DNA from 4 places in the Spongiibacter taiwanensis genome. Region 4 is predicted to be linked to each of the others. Evidence: predicted binding sites of a transcription regulator. Region 4 holds the regulator's gene; each other region holds the start of a gene.

The links. Region 4 encodes LexA, which represses DNA repair genes until DNA is damaged. Its sites were predicted from a motif close to ACTGTNTNTANANACAGT; they were not measured.
Region 1: a site for LexA is predicted at 2,483-2,500, ahead of NCG89_RS04830 (PA0069 family radical SAM protein). Genes of this name have one in related genera too.
Region 2: a site for LexA is predicted at 2,384-2,401, ahead of ruvC (crossover junction endodeoxyribonuclease RuvC). Genes of this name have one in related genera too.
Region 3: a site for LexA is predicted at 2,501-2,518, ahead of NCG89_RS02805 (VRR-NUC domain-containing protein). Genes of this name have one in related genera too.

What each region holds. Positions count from the first base shown of each region.
Region 1 covers NZ_CP098455.1:1,026,563-1,030,772, reverse strand. Annotated here, with positions in the region: gene chrA (chromate efflux transporter) at 1-157, shown strand, start outside; gene NCG89_RS04835 (alkaline phosphatase D family protein) at 226-1,356, shown strand; gene NCG89_RS04830 (PA0069 family radical SAM protein) at 1,400-2,458, opposite strand; gene NCG89_RS04825 (aminoacyl-tRNA deacylase) at 2,730-3,212, shown strand; gene NCG89_RS04820 (dienelactone hydrolase family protein) at 3,294-4,016, opposite strand; gene NCG89_RS04815 (GntP family permease) at 4,041-4,210, opposite strand, start outside.
Region 2 covers NZ_CP098455.1:1,008,995-1,013,204, forward strand. Annotated here, with positions in the region: gene ruvB (Holliday junction branch migration DNA helicase RuvB) at 1-1,019, opposite strand, end outside; gene ruvA (Holliday junction branch migration protein RuvA) at 1,032-1,634, opposite strand; gene ruvC (crossover junction endodeoxyribonuclease RuvC) at 1,668-2,195, opposite strand; gene aspS (aspartate--tRNA ligase) at 2,663-4,210, opposite strand, start outside.
Region 3 covers NZ_CP098455.1:565,483-569,692, reverse strand. Annotated here, with positions in the region: gene NCG89_RS02810 (ATP-dependent DNA helicase) at 1-731, opposite strand, end outside; gene NCG89_RS02805 (VRR-NUC domain-containing protein) at 728-2,485, opposite strand; gene ybaK (Cys-tRNA(Pro) deacylase) at 2,608-3,078, shown strand; gene NCG89_RS02795 (SIMPL domain-containing protein) at 3,249-3,974, shown strand; gene NCG89_RS02790 (2-keto-4-pentenoate hydratase) at 3,952-4,210, shown strand, end outside.
Region 4 covers NZ_CP098455.1:356,599-360,808, forward strand. Annotated here, with positions in the region: gene NCG89_RS01815 (mechanosensitive ion channel family protein) at 1-1,100, opposite strand, end outside; gene NCG89_RS01820 (DUF6763 family protein) at 1,365-1,682, shown strand; gene lexA (transcriptional repressor LexA) at 1,890-2,492, shown strand; gene NCG89_RS01830 (hypothetical protein) at 2,492-2,980, shown strand; gene NCG89_RS01835 (hypothetical protein) at 3,004-3,288, opposite strand; gene NCG89_RS01840 (hypothetical protein) at 3,493-3,978, opposite strand; gene topA (type I DNA topoisomerase) at 3,996-4,210, opposite strand, start outside.

The DNA.
Region 1 (4,210 bases), 670 kb from region 4:
GGCCTGGATAAACCTGGTACAGCTGGAAATCCAATGGAATGTGCTCTCGGCACTGTGCGTTGTGTTCGGCTTTGTCCTGCTGCGCAGGGCGGTGTTGCCAGTATGGATTCTGGTGCTGGGTTTTGCTGCCCTTGGGGCACTGGCGCTGCCGTCTTAAGCTTGTCATTTCGCGGCGGTAACATGTTGGCTGGTCGTCAGAAATGCCCTGAGAATTGGAGAAAGCTTGTGACGTCTTATTCAAAAGTTGTTGTGTCAGCGCTGTTGGTTATGCTGGTGGCCTGTGCTGGCGGCGGCCCTAGACAGGGCAGTCAATCTCCTGCTGAGACCGTCCCTGTCGATCAGTTTAATGGCGGCCTGGCCTTTGGCTCCTGCCTGCGCCAGTGGCAACCCCAGCCGGTGTGGCAGTCTGTGCTGGCGAGCGGTGCGTCCGGTTTTATTTTTATGGGTGACAACGTTTACAGCGATGTCGGCCCCTATCGCCAGGTGCCGCCGCCAACCAACATCGCCGCGGCCTATCAGGATTTGAGTCTGGCACCGCAATTTGCTGCCTTTCGCAAGCAGGCAGACCAGCGCGGCTTGAGCCTGATGGCCACCTGGGATGACCACGATTATGGCGAGAACGATGGTGGCAAAGACTACCCCTATCAACGGCAATCCAGAGAGGAGTTTGCCGACTTTTTCAATCTGAACTTGTTGGAGTTGGGTGATGGTCTGGGTCGAGGCGTGTACCACAGCCGTTTCCTGTCGGTGGCCGGGCTGCGGGTTCAGGTGATTCTGCTCGATACTCGCAGTTTTCGCAGCCCTTTGAGGTACGCCGAAACCAAGCAGGCCTGTGCCCCTACCGGACTGATTCCCGAGACTGATCCGGGCGCATCAATATTGGGGGACGACCAATGGCGGTGGCTTGGAACGCAGTTGGGCAAGCCTGCCGACCTGCGTTTGCTGGTGTCCAGTATTCAAGTGTTGCCCGATGAGCACTGCTTCGAAAAGTGGGCGAACTTTCCCGCGGAGCGGCAACGCCTGTTTGCGCTGATAGATCAGCATCAGGCCGCGGGGGTGGTGATTTTGAGCGGCGACCGTCACCTCGGTGAAATCTCCAAACTCGACAGCTCGGTGGTCGGCTACCCACTCTATGAAGTGACCTCCAGCGGGCTGAACTCGGCGATGGGTGCGGCCAGTCCAGCGGCCAAAGAAAGCAACGCGCTGCGCGTAGCGGGAACCAATTTGCTGGCTGACAATTTTGGCTTTGTTGCAGTGCGCGGTCAGGGCGCTGACGCCGAAATCGCGCTTCAGCTTCGTGATGCCAGCGGTGTTGTTCGGCGCGAGGTGCGCGTCCCCCTTGCCAGCCTCAAATAGTTCGTGGCCATATTTTCTCTTAAATTGGCTCTTGCATCGGCGATTACAGCAAGGAAAGTTGATCACCCGGCTGGCTCGGCACCTTGAACTGACTGCAATCCAGCGGCGGTATTCCGGCGGGGTCAAAACCCGCCTTACGGTATGCCAGGTTGAAACGCTGGGTCAGTAATTCGGCAAAGATGCCGCTGCCTCGCATGCGCTCACCAAACTCGCTCTGGTAGAGTCGCCCGCCACGCATATCTTCAATACGCTTGATAACGTGTCCTGCTCGCTGGGGAAAGTGCTGGTAAAGCCAGTCTACAAAGATCTGCTGCAGTTCATGGGGTAAGCGCAGCAGAATGTAGGATGCGTCCTTCGCGCCGGCCTCGGCGGCTGCCATCAGAATGAGCTCCATTTCCTTGTCGTTGATGAGGGGAATGACCGGCGCGACCATCACGCTAACGGGAATGTCTCGCCCACTCAGCTCTCGCACGACCCGCAGGCGCGCATCGCCCGCGGCGGTTCTAGGCTCCAGGATGCGCTTTAGCTCACTGTCCAGCGTGGTAATGCTCACCGCTATATGTATCAATCGCCGCCGGGCCATTGCTTCGAGGAGGTCGGCATCGCGCAATATCAGCGTGCTCTTGGTAATGATCGACATGGGCTGATTAAACGCCAGAGCAACTTCCAGCAGCTGGCGCGTCAAACCAAGCTGGCGCTCCATTGGCTGGTAAGCATCGGTGTTGATGCCCAGCGAAATGCTTTCGCAGCGATAGCCGGGTTTGCTGAGCTCTCGCGCAAAGCACTCGACCGCATTGGTTTTGGCGGTGAGCTTGGTTTCAAAATCCAAGCCTGGCGACAGGTCCAGGTAGCTGTGACTGGGCCGGGCAAAGCAATACACGCAGCCGTGCTCACATCCGCGGTAGGGGTTGATCGACAGATTAGACGGTACATCCGGCGAAGTGATGCGATTGATCAGTCGTTTTGCCTGCTCGCTGCGAATCTCGGTCTGAGGGTGGCGCAGAGGTTGGCCGTCAGCGTCGAGCTCAATCCGGTTGATGGCGAAGCGGCCCTCGGCGTTCTGAGTGGCGCCGCGGCCTCTGATCATCGCGGGCGGCTGCATGGCAAATTCCTTAGACCTCAAAATGCTGTTTATTTGTACAGTATTTTTCTCGAGGGTCAAGCCCCGGTAGTCGTCAACGCGTGTTGCTGCCCCAGCTGCATGAGACTTTGTAGCTGATCTAAATCGTTATAAACCCTGGGTTTAAAGGCCTTGCTTCTTTAGCCTGATCAATTCTTAGACAGAAAAATCACTCCCTCCTATATTGAAAGGGACGCCCAGCGCGCCGCCTGCGCTGGGCAGGCTCTATTCGCAACCCTGGGAGGATGCCACCATGTCCGTTGCCCCAAGAATTGAAGCCCATCTGCGCAAGGTGGGAGTGAGTTACGATCTACTGGAACACCCCTTTAGCAAAACCAGCATGGATACCGCCCACCGGGCCCGGGTACCGCCTGCGGCGCTGGCCAAAGCGGTGATACTCCACGATGGCGAGTGCTTCAGGATGTGCGTGATTCCCGCCAATAAGCGTTTGATGTTGGAGCAGTTCAACAGCTGGCTGGGCGGGCGTTTTCGGCTGGCGACAGAGGATGAGCTGAGCGCCCTGTTCGATGACTGTGAGCCCGGTGCGGTGCCGGCCCTGGGGCAGGTCTATGGCATGTCGGTGGTTTGGGATGATGAGCTCGATGGTGAGGAGGATGTTTATTTAGAGAGCGGCGACCACCGTCACCTGATCCATTTGCGGCACGCCGCCTTTCGTGAGCTGATGGGTTTGCAGCAGCACGAGCGGATCAGCTACATGCCGCGAATGACCCATTAAATTCTGGGGCAAGTGATGTCATGGAGCCGGCCTGAGAAGGTCGGCTTTTTTTTATGGGGATAGCTCGTTCCCACAGTGGCGTCAGCCCGCAATCAGGGTATCGTTAAAAAATGTCAGCGAGCGCTGGCGGGCGAGTTGGGCGGCCTCGGCCTGGTATACCTCGGGACGGTCATGGGCATTAAAGGCGTGGCCCGCGTCGTACTCGAACATTGTCACTTCCGGGTTTGCTTCGGCAATGGCGGCTGTGGCGTTGCGGCCAATCAGTACATCCTGCCTTCCCCAGTGGGCGATGCTCGGACATTTTGGTTTGGCTGCCGGAAAGTCTGGAATGGCTGAGCCATAGTAGATCACCGCGGCTCCTATCCCTGGCAGTTTGCTGGCCGCGAGCCAGCTTAGGGTGCCGCCATAGCAGAAACCGACAATGCCCACCGCCTGACAGCCGCGTTCCTTCAGTGTGTAAATGCAGGTATCGATATCCAGCAGAGGCAGAGTGAAGCCGCTACTGCCGATGGTGCTCAGGCGCTGCTCAAGGCTGCTGTCATAATCCAGCACCAGGTCCTTTTGCAAACGGTCGTACAGCTGGGGGGCCAGCACATGGTAGCCCTGGTCGGCATAAAACTGGGCCACATCGACAATGCCGCGGTTCACGCCCATGGCCTCGTGGATGACAATCAAACCTGCGCCATTGGCCTGGCGTGGCAGCGCCTGGACGGCGCTAAACCAATGGCCGTCGCTGCTGCGCAGCGAGATTTTTTCCGCTGGCGAAGGTTTTTCTGAAGAAGGAATGTCTGGTGAGTTGCTCAACTTAGCCTCCCGAGATCGATTGCTTTACATCCATTGCATCAAAATGACCGCCAGAACCAAGCCCACTGCAGGAATCGCCATGGTGAGGGCGGCGATGGGCCAGTAGGCGCTCTTGTGGGTTTCACCGCAGATGGCCCGAACGGTGGTGACGATGTAGCCGTTGTGGGGCAGGGAATCCAGCGCGCCGGAGGCGA
Region 2 (4,210 bases), 650 kb from region 4:
GCGCCTTGCTCCGAGTTCGCACCCGGCAGACCAAAGTGACGGTAGGCATTTGCCGTTACCACCCGGCCCCGGGGTGTGCGCATAATAAACCCCTGCTGAATCAAATAGGGCTCCAACACGTCCTCTATGGTGCCGCGCTCCTCACTGATCGCCGCCGCTAAACTGTCGATACCCACGGGGCCGCCATCAAACTTCTCAATCATCGCCAACAGCAGGCGGCGATCCAGATGATCAAAGCCACTGTTGTCCACGTTCAGCATATTTAGCGCCTTGTCAGCCACCTCAGCGGTGACCCGGCCATCTGCCTTCACCTCGGCATAGTCGCGCACTCGCCGCAGCAGGCGGTTGGCGATCCGCGGAGTACCCCGGGAGCGGCAGGCAATTTCCTTCGCGCCCGCACCGTCAATTTCGATACCGAGGATCGCGGCCGAACGGCTGACGATAGTGGCAAGATCAGCAACCCCATAAAACTCCAGCCGTTGCACGATGCCAAAACGATCGCGCAATGGCGAGGTGAGCAGACCGGCTCTGGTGGTCGCTCCCACCAATGTAAATGGTGGCAGGTCCAGCTTGATTGAACGCGCAGCGGGCCCTTCGCCGATCATGATATCCAGCTGATAGTCTTCCATTGCCGGATACAAAATCTCTTCAATGTGGGGGCTAAGGCGATGGATTTCATCGATGAATAACACATCACCCGCATCAAGATTGGTCATCAACGCCGCCAGGTCACCCGCCTTTTCCAACACCGGACCCGAGGTGGTTTTGAGAGATACCTGCATTTCATTGGCGAGGATATTGGCCAGGGTGGTCTTTCCCAGCCCCGGCGGTCCAAAAATCAAGGTATGATCCAAAGGCTCGCCCCGCCCCTGGGCAGCGCGCACAAAAATCTCCATCTGCTCACGCACCGCGGGCTGACCAATATAGTCACCTAGCGCCTTCGGACGTATCGCCCGGTCAAAACGCGCCTCTGTGGTATCAGTGGCATCGGCAGCCACCAGTCGATCGACTTCTATCATTAGCTCGCCCGGTTAACGGATCATACTCTTGAGCGCAGCGCGGATAAGCTCCTCGCTGCTCTTGCCCTCAACCTCCAGGGCATTAATCGCTTTACTCGCTTCCTGAGGCTTGTATCCCAGGGCCACGAGCGCGGCCTCAGCCTCGGCAATTTCGTGGTTTTGGCCTCGGGGCGCAGGTGTCGCGGCAACGGCGGCTCCCGCTGCAGGCACCCAGTCCTTGAAGCGGTCGCGCATTTCGACTACCAAGCGCTCCGCCGTTTTCTTCCCCACCCCCGGCAGTTTGACCAGGGCGGCGGTATCGCCATGTTGCACACAGCGAACAAATTCATCACTGTCGATGCCCGACATCACGGTCAGCGCCAGTTTGGGGCCAACACCATTAACCTTTATCAAATCCCTGAACAACGCACGAGATGCCGTGTCGGCAAAGCCAAACAATAGCTGGGCATCTTCCCGAACAATAAACTGGGTGTAAAGACTCACCTCCTGTCCCAGCGGGGGCAGGCTGTAAAGCGTGGTCATCGGCACCAGCACTTCGTAGCCCACACCATTCACGTCGATGAGGATTTCGGGCGCCTGTTTCTCCAACAACACGCCACGCAATCTACCTATCATCCCAGTTCCTTTTATCCAGTTACGGTTATCAAACTACTTCAGGCGGCCGCGGCGCATGCGTCCGGCGGCGTCCGGCAGGGCCATTTTGGCCAGGCTGCCACCGGCATTAGCGTGACAGATGGCCGCCGCCAACGCATCCGCCGCATCTTCCTGGGGGGCAGCGGGGAGTGACAGCAACAATTTAACCATCTCTTGAATTTGTTCCTTACTCGCAGCCCCGGTCCCGACCACCGCTTTCTTGATCTGCCGGGCCGTGTACTCCGCCACCGTGATATCGCGACTGACACAGGCCACCACCGCAGCCCCTCGCGCCTGCCCCAACTTCAAGGCAGAGCCGGCGCTCTTGGCCATAAACACTTCTTCCACCACGGCTTGATCCGGTGAAAATTCGTCAATGATGGTATTCAGGCTTTTAAAAATGGTGTCGAGACGGGTGGGCAGCGCCACTAGGGGAAGGCGAATAACACCGCTGCTCAGATAGCGGTGCCGGTTACCATCGGATTCAATCACGCCGAAGCCGGTTTTCTGTGAGCCTGGGTCAATCCCTAAAATGATCGTCATAATCGTCCACACGCAGCCCCGACAGCAGGCGGGACACAGGGTCAGGCTAGCCAGGGACGAAAACGGGGGCAAACTTCAGGAGACAACCAGGCAGCGGCACAAACCCGCCCTTGAAACAACCCGCAGCAGATTCGCCATCCCATAGAAGGGGCGCGACCTGAAAACATGCTCGCTATTATGCACAGAACTCTGTGAATAAAGACATGAGGGAGACCGGCTGGCGGAAAATATTTTTCTGCGCCCGGCGCCGGGCGAGGCGCCAAGGGCCAGAACCCGCAAGGGAGGCCTGACCCGGGGCCTGACACAGATCGGATCAATCATTCACGCGTTTCGGTTGCGGCGAGAAAAACGACTCCGGAGTGCATTGCTACCCGCAACCGCGCTTTAGCCTGACAACGCCTGGGCTAAAACGCCTGGCTAAAACGCCTGCGCCGCCCGAAGGCGGCGCAAAGAAGGCATGGACCCGATCATTCTTCGGGCTTGCGCACCCGGATATTCAGTTCGGTGAGCTGCTTGCTCTCCACATCACCCGGTGCGTCGGTCATGACACACGCCGCGGTCTGGGTTTTGGGGAAGGCGATCACATCGCGAATGGATTTGGCACCACTCATCAGCATCACCAGGCGATCCAAACCAAAGGCCAGACCGCCGTGGGGCGGCGCGCCGTATTTCAGCGCATCGAGCAGGAAGCCAAATTTTTCCTCGGCCTCTGCCTCACCGATGCCGAGAATCTGGAACACGGCCTGCTGTATATCCTGGCGGTGAATACGAACCGAGCCTCCGCCCAACTCGGTGCCATTGAGCACCATGTCGTAGGCAATAGACAGTGCCTCGCCGGGGGCCGCCTGCAATTGCTCAACACTGCACGCTGGCGCGGTGAATGGGTGATGCAGCGCAGTCCAGCCACCCTTGTCGTCTTCTTCAAACATGGGAAAGTCGACAACCCACAACGGCGCCCACTGGGCGGTGTACAGGTTCAGGTCTTCACCCAGCTTGCAGCGCAGGGCACCCAGCGCTTCGTTAACAATCTTGGCCTTATCTGCACCGAAGAAAATCAGGTCGCCGTTGTCGGCGCCCACCCGGTCCAGAATAGCGGCGCGAACCGGTTCCGGCAGGAATTTCACAATGGGTGATTGCAGACCGCCCTCAAGATCACTCTTGTCATTAACCTTGATATAGGCGAGCCCTTTGGCGCCATAAATACTGACGAACTTGGTGTAGTCATCAATCTGTTTGCGGGTCAGCGCCTCGTTGCCACCGGGCACTTTCAGCGCCGCCACCCGACCCTTGGGATCCTTGGCAGGGCCAGAAAACACTTTGAATTCCACCTCAGCCATCAGATCGCCAACATCGACCATCTCCAGCGGAATCCGCAGATCGGGCTTGTCGCTACCGAAACGAGACATCGCCTCGGCGTAGGGCATCTGGGGGAAGTCGCCCAAATCCACATCAAGGACATCGGCAAACAGATTGCGAATCATGCCTTCGGTGACGGCCATAATCTGCTGGTCGTCCATAAAGGACGTTTCGATATCGATCTGGGTAAATTCGGGCTGGCGGTCGGCGCGAAGGTCCTCATCCCGGAAACACTTGGCGATTTGATAGTAGCGGTCAAAGCCCGACACCATCAGCAGCTGTTTGAACAGCTGGGGGGACTGGGGCAGCGCAAAAAACTTCCCGGCATGGGTCCGGCTGGGCACCAGGTAGTCGCGGGCACCTTCCGGGGTGGTCTTGGTGAGGATGGGAGTCTCAATATCCAGAAAACCTTCGGCATCCAGATAACTGCGCAACACCGAAGTGACCTTGGCACGCAGGCGCAATTTATCGGCAATCTGGGGGCGGCGCAGATCGAGGTATCGGTAGCGCAGGCGCACGTCCTCACCCACATTGGTGTGGTCGTCCAGCTGGAAAGGCGGTGTCGCCGCCTCATTAAGGATCTCAAGCTGCTTACCCAGCACTTCGATTTCGCCCGTGGCCATATTGGCATTCACCGTGGCGCCATCCCGGGCCCGAAC
Region 3 (4,210 bases), 210 kb from region 4:
TTGCCGGTGTTGCGACAACTGAGAAAGAACAGGCGATCGATTTGTTTGCGGGGCAAGGTCAGCAGCGCGGGGTATAGCACACCGAGGGTTTTGCCGATGCCGGTGGGCGCTTGTAACAGCAAATGGCGGCCGGTGCTGATGGTCTTGTAGACCGTTTCTGACAGGTCGCGCTGGCCCCGTCTAAAGTGGTCAAAGGGAAATTTCAGCGCGCTGAGGGCAGTATCACGCTGTTGACGATGACGTTGATTTTGCTCTGCCCACTGCCGGTAGCGCGCGCACAGTTCGCCGGTGAAATTGAGCAAGTCGGCAGCCTCGAACAGTAGCTCCTCACTGGTTTCCCGCTCTTTGACTACATCAAAATAGGTCAGCTTAAGACAGATGCTGTCGCGGTTCTCTCGCAGGCAGAACAATGCGCCGTACACTTTTAACTGGGCCCAGTGCAGTCCCCTTGGGCCAGGGCCAATACGGCGAACGTCCCCCCGATGGGTTTTGATCTCCTCAAGGTAGGGGCTTTTTTTGCTGGCGAAGTAGCCATCCACCCGGCCGCCCAGGCTGAGTCCTTCCCACTCGCCGCTGAGCGGATACTCGGCCACATAGGGGTCGGGTCGTCGGGACTGGACCTTGATGTGGCCGGTGACGCCTTCCAAGGCAGTGGGTGAGGGGGTGTAGCGAAAATCCAGGCTGCCTTTGCGAGCGGCGAACTCACACAATGAGCGAACTGACACATTCATGACGGTGTTGCCTGCGGGGTCGGGTCGCGCCAACGAACCTGGGCAACTGATGCCTTGACCCCGAGTTGGTTGAAAACGTTCAGCCACAAGGTTTGGTGGTCCTGAAGGCGATCACCGGGGCCTTTGACTTCGATAAGTTCAACATCGCGCTGGGGCAGATTGAACTGAATGAGGTCGGGCATGCCGCGGCGGTGGTGACGCAGGTCCAGCAGCAGGTGCCGAAAAATCGCCAGCAATTTTTGCGGTGCGATGCAATCCAGCGCCTGCTCGATCAGGGTTTCGCTGAGGGCGGGCCAAAAAATCAGACTGCAACTCATACCGTGTTTAGCCTGGTAGCACTGCCGAATATGGTCCCGGTAGCTGCCGTCCTGCAGGCTGGCCAGGCGGGCTTCGATGGCATCTCGCCGGCGACTGACAAAATCTTCCCGGTACAGATCGGCGGGGCCGGATTGAAAGGGGTGGAAGAACGCGCCGGGCAGGGGGGCGAACAGGACCGGCCAGAGCAACAGGCCGAGGAGCCCGGGAAACAGGTGGTTTTCGACGTAGTAGACCGGCGTTTCTTCAGTGCTGAGCTGGTCGCGAACGGTCATTTCTACCGACTGATCAGGTTGCTGCATCAGTTCAAGCTGCTGTTGGCGAATGGGCGCTGTGCGCTGCAAATTCAGGCTTGGCAGCGCGACATCGGCCACCTTCTTCTGCAGTCGTTTGGCGACGCGCCCCAAATGCAATTGCACCTCTGGCTGGGGGAAGTAGTGAAATTTCTCGCTGAGCTCGTGGAGCAGGGCTTCGGTCGCCTCGGGTTGCTTCTCGCGCATCCGGAAGTACCGCACCCAGGCCGTGCCGAGGTGACATTGCCGATACAGGTTGGCGGCGTCTTCGTGGCGGCCGCCGCGCTCGGCATGTTGCCCCATCGCCAGCAAAAGGCGCTGTCGGCGGTGCTCCAACCAGGGGTTGGTTGAGGCGGGCGGCGGGGTCAGGGGCGGCACTGCTGTTCCAGCATCAGTCTGGACATCCTGCTGGGCCGCCTCAGTGAGTGCCTGTTGGCAGTGGTGGAGGGTCAGGTAATAGTCGACTTCATCCCGGGTATGAAAGGCCCGGGAGTCGGCAGTGAAGGGGACGTTCTCATAGCTTTGCACCCCCAGTTCAGCCAGTACAAACTCGCTCCAGTCCTGGCGCATGTTGCCGAAGAACATCAGGCGGACTCGCTCGAGCAATGTCTCGGTCTCTAGCGCCACCACCGAAAAAAGTGCGGCTGGCCACAGCGTGCCCAGGGCAGTGTCCTGCTGATCAGGCAGCTGCGCCACCAGCAAACGGCTTAATTCAGCCTTGCCCGCGCTCGCGCCCAAAACCGATTTAGCATCTGGCTTGAGCGCGCTGAGCTGCAATAGCAGCTGGTGCAATTCAGCGCGCCGGCACAACTGGGCGATTTCCAGAGCCTGGATAGGTGGGTCCGGGCGAACCAGCGTTTGCTGGACCAGCTCGGCCAACGCGCTGTCGAGGTCTGTGATTTCTGCATAGCGCAATTTGTCGGTGCGAAACAGGTGGCCCTTGCGCATGGTCATCCGGGCCAGCAGCGCCATGGCTGGCAATGATAGAGCCAGAATACGATCGAGTTGGGTCTGCTCTTCTGCTAGCAGCAGGTCACCATGATGATGACGACACCAACTGACTACGCTCTGAAAATTGCGCAGGTAGTAAAACGGGTCGGCCAGCGGCGCGGGGCGCAGACCCTCTGGAGTGGGCTTCGACGGCATCGGAATGTTTGGATAACTGGTTTTTTGTACAGTATCGTGTTTTTGTTGTGACTCTGGCAAGTTCGCTATGGCAATATTTTTGCGGCCCGTCGATGAGCCCCCACTAAACCGACCCTACCTTTATGACACCTGCTATTGATCAAGCCCGGCGTGCGGGCATTACCTTTGAACGGCACGAATATCGCCACGACCCAAAAGCGGACTCCTACGGCATGGAGGCAGCTGAGAAGCTGGGTGTTTCGCCGCAGCAGGTATTTAAAACGCTGGTGGCCCAGCTAGACGGCAAGGAATTGGTGGTCGCCGTTTTGCCGGTGGATAGCCAGCTCAACCTGAAAAGTCTGGCCAAGGCATTGGCCGGAAAGCGGGCCGTAATGGCCGACAAGAATGCGGTGCAGCGCAGCAGCGGTTATGTGTTGGGTGGGGTGAGCCCCTTGGGGCAGAAACGAGCGCTGCGCACGGTGATTGATGCATCGGCAGAAAGTCTGCCGCAAATGTACGTCAGCGCTGGCCGGCGGGGCCTGGAGATTTCACTCAGGCCCCAGGACTTGGCCATGCTGTGCGATGGGCAGTTTGCCGATATCAAGGATTCATAGCCCTGGTCTAGGGTAGGTAGGCTAGAGCGGGCAGACTAGGGCAGGCACGTGTGGGAAGGCCAATGCGGGCAGGTCAGGGCCGGACGCCCGCGGTAGGCAAGCCCGATGGAAAGGCGGTGAACCGAGTCTGCCCGATGGGCTCTAACAAGCACATTCAAGGGGAGTGCGATATGCAAGGACAACCATCCACCACGCGGGTTGCCGTAATTCTTGGCCTGTCTCTGGTGCTGGGCCTGGGGCTGCTGGGCTATTTATTGGGCGACGCCGCCCTGGGGGTGAAGGAATACGAGCGCAGCGTGACCGTCAAAGGGCTGGCGGAGCGGGAGGTCGCAGCAGACATTGTGATTTGGCCGATTCAATTCACCGAGGCAGGCAATGACCTGGGAAAGCTCTATCGGGATATTGATGCCAGTACCGCCAAAATCCGCGCTTTTCTGCTTAAGCATGGGGTGGCTGCGGAGGCGATTTCAGTGGATTCGCCAGCCATTACCGACAAGTTGGCGCAGCAGTATGGCAACAATGGGCGGGGGGAATTTCGCTACACCGCGTCCCAGAATGTCACGGTGTATTCCAGTGACATACCCACCATTCGCACTGTGATGAGCTCGCTGTCTGAGCTAGGCCAGCAGGGCATTGCCTTTACCGGCGCAAATTATCAGGCGCGCACCGAGTATTTGTTTACCGGTTTGAATGACATCAAGCCGGAAATGATCGAAGAGGCCACTCGCCAGGCCCGCCAGGTTGCCGAAAAATTTGCCGAGGACAGTGACAGCCAGTTGGGCAAAATCCGGCGGGCGTCTCAGGGGCAATTCAGCATCACTGATCGGGACAATAACAATCCCCACATTAAGAAAGTGCGCGTGGTGTCCACCGTTGAATACTATCTGTCTGATTAAGCGCCGGTGTGCCTGGCTTTGGGTGGCGGCCTCACTATTGTGGGGGCCGCTCGCCATTGCCGCCGACCCTGGCGATCTGGAGTCGGCCTATCGCCTGCAAACCAAGGCAATCCATTTACAACTCGCCGGCCAGCAACCCTTGGGTTTTAAGGCTGGGTTAACCTCCCGGGCTGCGCAACAGCGATTTGGTGCGAGTGGCCCGGTGGCAGGTGTGTTGCCGGCCAATGCCGAGCTTG
Region 4 (4,210 bases):
ATTGCTGATTCAGATTGATTTGCGAATGCGATGGGATCGATTTTCAACGTGGTGGTCGGGTAAGCCACATCGGCACCCAGTTCATGAATAATGGCCATCACCTGGAGCAACACATCCTGCTTAACGGCGTGATACTCCACCCAATCCCGGGTCTTGGTAAAGGTATAAATGAAAAAATCGAGGGAGGAGGCATTGTACTTGTTGAAGTTGACTATCAGGGTGCGGCCCAGGTCGATATCGGGGTGGTCCTCCAACATTGCCTTCACCCGGCGAATAATTTCCGGCATCAGGTCGGCATCCTGGTAGCGAACACCAATGGTTTCGTAAATCCGCCGATTGAGCATCCGGGAGGGATTTTCCACCGCAATTTGGGCAAAGGTCGCGTTGGGTACATAGAGCGGCCGTGAGTCAAAAGTGCGAATGCGGGTCAGCCGCCAGCCGATATTCTCCACCGTCCCTTCAATATCTTTGTCCGGCGAGCGAATCCACTCACCGACCGAAAAGGGTCGATCCAGATAAATCATCAAGCCGCCAAAGAAGTTCGACAGCAGGTCTTTCGCCGCAAAGCCCACGGCAATGCCCCCAATCCCGCCAAAAGCCAGCACACCGGAAATGCTGTACCCGAGGTTTTGCAGCACCATGAGGCTGGCCACGATGATCACCGTGCTGCGCACCAGCTTGCCCAGCGCCATCACCGTGGTTTGATCGACCGGCTCATCGGCGTTGCGGTATTCGTCCGACAGCAGGCGCCGCTCGACCTGACGCACCAGCGACACCAGGAACCAGGCCAGAATCAGGACCACCCCCATTGCACGAGCCGAGGACAGCAGCGGGAAAATTTCAGCATCGGTGGAATTGCCCACCACCTCCAACACGTAGCTCGCGCCCACCGCCCAGAGCATGAGGATCAAAGGCCGGCGGCTGGCTTCCAGCAAGGAGTCGTCCCACAGGTTGTGGGTTCGGGCAAATCGCACCGCCAGGCGTCGCAAAAAAGCGCTCAACAGCAGATTGGCGCTCAACACGACCAGCACCGCGATAATGACCTCGCCCATCCAGGGATACTGTTCTGGCTGATATTCGGCCCACCACTGCTGCAACATGCCCTGCTACCTCCGCTGCCCGGTTATTCAGATTGCTTACTAAGGGTGGCAAATATATAAAAAACCAGCCTAAAAAACCCATTACTTTTTTGGGACAGGAAGATTAAGTTTGACCCATACACAAAAATAACAGGTGTAAATAAAGCGAATTCACGCTTTTTGTCTTTTGGGTATTAGCATCGAAGCACCTCGGGAAAATACAGACTCGGCTAACACAGTAGCTGTGTTAGCGTTAGTTCAGGCTCGCATGTTGGAGGAAACAATATGGCCGCTGTAAGACCACAGGTAGGACGCTGGTACAAAGAACTTGAGATGGGACAGGTATTTGAGGTGGTTGCCATCGACGATATGGGCACAGTCGATGCTCAGCTCATTGATGGCGAGCTGTGCGAATACGACAGCGAGAGCTGGCGTCAGCTGACACTGGAAGCCATTGAAGAACCGGAAGATTGGCGCAACGCCTTTGAGTTGAGCGACGACGACTTCCGCGATTGGGACGACACCATTGTTCCAGAAACGTGGACCAGCCCGCTCAATGAAATCGAGTCCGACGTCATTAACGGGATTCTCGACGATTACTGAGTAAGGCCCCGACTCTCCCTCCCTGCTCCCGCCATCTTCGGCGGGCCTGCCGCGCTGTTTTCATCGCCAGCACCCCTTGCCATCCCACGCAGCAACTCGCCTCCAGCTTGCTGTAGTGCTTGTCGCAAAAAGAAGGTTGCACACCTGTGATTACTGTATATACTCACAGGTACTGTATAGATAACCAGATACCGAGACAGCGCAAATATGGAAAAGCTAACCGCAAGACAGGCTCAGGTTCTGCAACTTATCCGCAACCATATTGATGACACTGGCTACCCACCCACCCGGGCCGATATCGCCAGGGAACTCGGCTTTCGCTCAGCCAATGCTGCCGAAGAGCACCTCAAGGCCCTGGCCAGAAAGGGAGCAATCGAAATTATTGCCGGCGCCTCCCGGGGCATTCGCCTGCCGGAGTCACAGGGCATTCCTATCATTGGCCGGGTTGCAGCGGGTAACCCCATTCTGGCAGAGCAAAATATTGAAGATTACTGCGATATGCCCGCTTCGATCTTTTCTCCCAGCGCGGACTACTTTCTTCGTGTTCGCGGCGACAGCATGATCAACATCGGTATTTTCAATGACGACTTACTGGCCGTGCACCGTTGTAACACCGCGCTGAACGGCCAGATTGTGGTGGCGCGCATTGATGATGAAGTAACGGTAAAACGCTTCAAGCAGCACAAGAACAAGTATCAGATCAGCCTGATTGCCGAGAACGATGACTACGCGCCCATTGAAGTAGACCTGCGTGAGCAGGATTTTGCTATCGAAGGGCTCAGTGTTGGCGTACTGCGCCGGGGGAATTAATGATGTCTAACATTGAACAGCTGTCTTTGTATCAAGATCACGCCAACACCAACAGCAGTGCTGCCCTCAGCGCGCCCCGTCCAGAGCGGCGCGAGTCTAGCAAGCCAGATGAAGCCAACATGCTGGACCAGGCCAGCGGTCTGAACGAAATCAAATTGACAGGCAACAGCCATATGGCCAAAGCCCTGCTTGCCGGAGTGTTGCTGGAGTTGAGCGGTAGCTCGGATCAACGCTGGGTATGCTGGGTTGGACCTCGCCCCCTGAAACCCCTGCTCGACGCCGGCAGCAGCCTCAGAGGCCAGCGAATTCTTCAGGTGGTTGCCCAGAACGACAATCTTTGCCAAATCGCTGCCAGGGCGCTGGAAACAGGCCGCAGCCATACCGTTGCCTTGCTGGTTAGCGAGACGCTCAGCAGCGCTCAGCAGAAATTGTTGTCAGATGCCGCCCGGGCGGGCAGTGCAGAGTGCCTGATTATTCGAATGGCGTAATGACGCCCGGCACCCATTGGTAATTAATGCAGGGTCTTTGATGTGTCCATGTCGAGGGTGTCGACTTCGTCTTCTTCCTCGGCGTTCAAGGCCGCCTCATCGTCCATCACCGCAGCGGCTTCAAGCCCTGCCTGAACCATAGCGCGGGCTACCTCCAGGCAAGATCCGGTGATATGACGCCGAGTTTCGTCGGAAAACTGGATTACAAGCAAGGGCTTCTCGTCACTCTCTGCTTTCTGCAGGACGATATCGCCGTTCGCTAATTCCACCAATTCAAGATATGACAGCACAAACGATTCCTTGGTCATTGAGGCCCCTCATCAGGCGCCGTAGCCGGTAGTGTACCAAATGGCATTGCAACGCTGCTAATTTTGCTGGCCTGCAAAATGGGCGGCGTGGCACTTGGCTTACACGCGCTGCTTTCAGACTACGCCCACTGACGGGGGACAGGCAAGGAAAGATGGTGATGGCGGTCAGGCGCAGCGGTGCGCGGCACCTCGATTTTGCGACCCTCAGTACTCCATCAGCGTCGCCCGGTGGCGATTGATGATACTGAGCAATTCGTCGTACCACTGTTGCAACTCATCCACGTCGCGGGAGTGGGTGGCCAGGCTGTCCCGGGCGATCAGACCAGAAACTTCCGCCGTCATTACCGCGCCCGGCGCATTGATAAAAGTCTCGCTCACCATGGCCTTGAGCCAAGCGGTGTGGCGCTCCCGGTCGGCCAGCTCCACGATTTCCGGCGGCATCTCTCGGCCTTCAAAATCCCGGGCAAAGTAATTTCCGGCAGGCAATTGCTGAGGAAATTTAGGCTGTTGGGTGATCATATCGGCAAGGTGGGCGCGGTAGGCCAGCTGTAATTGCCAAACCACCGCATCGGCCATCGCCCTGGGGTAATGGCCACCCCAGTGGGCGCCGCCCTCCTCTGCAAGGGCGGCGAGAAACTGCTTGGCAAAATGGGTATGCAGATTGCACTGCCCGCGATAGGACTCTCTCATTGCGCGTGTCCCTCCGGTTACTTGGCCGACTTTTTGGCTTTGGCGTTTTTATCCCGCACCTGCCATTTGCCACCCTCGTAAAAGGCCGACCAGCCCGATGGCTTACCGTCGACTTCAGACTGGACATACTGCTCTTTGCTCTTGCGGCTGTAGCGAATAACCGTGTCCCTGCCCTCGTCATCCTGCACCGGCGCAGAGAACAAGAAAGTGTACTTAGGATCAATCTCGGCCT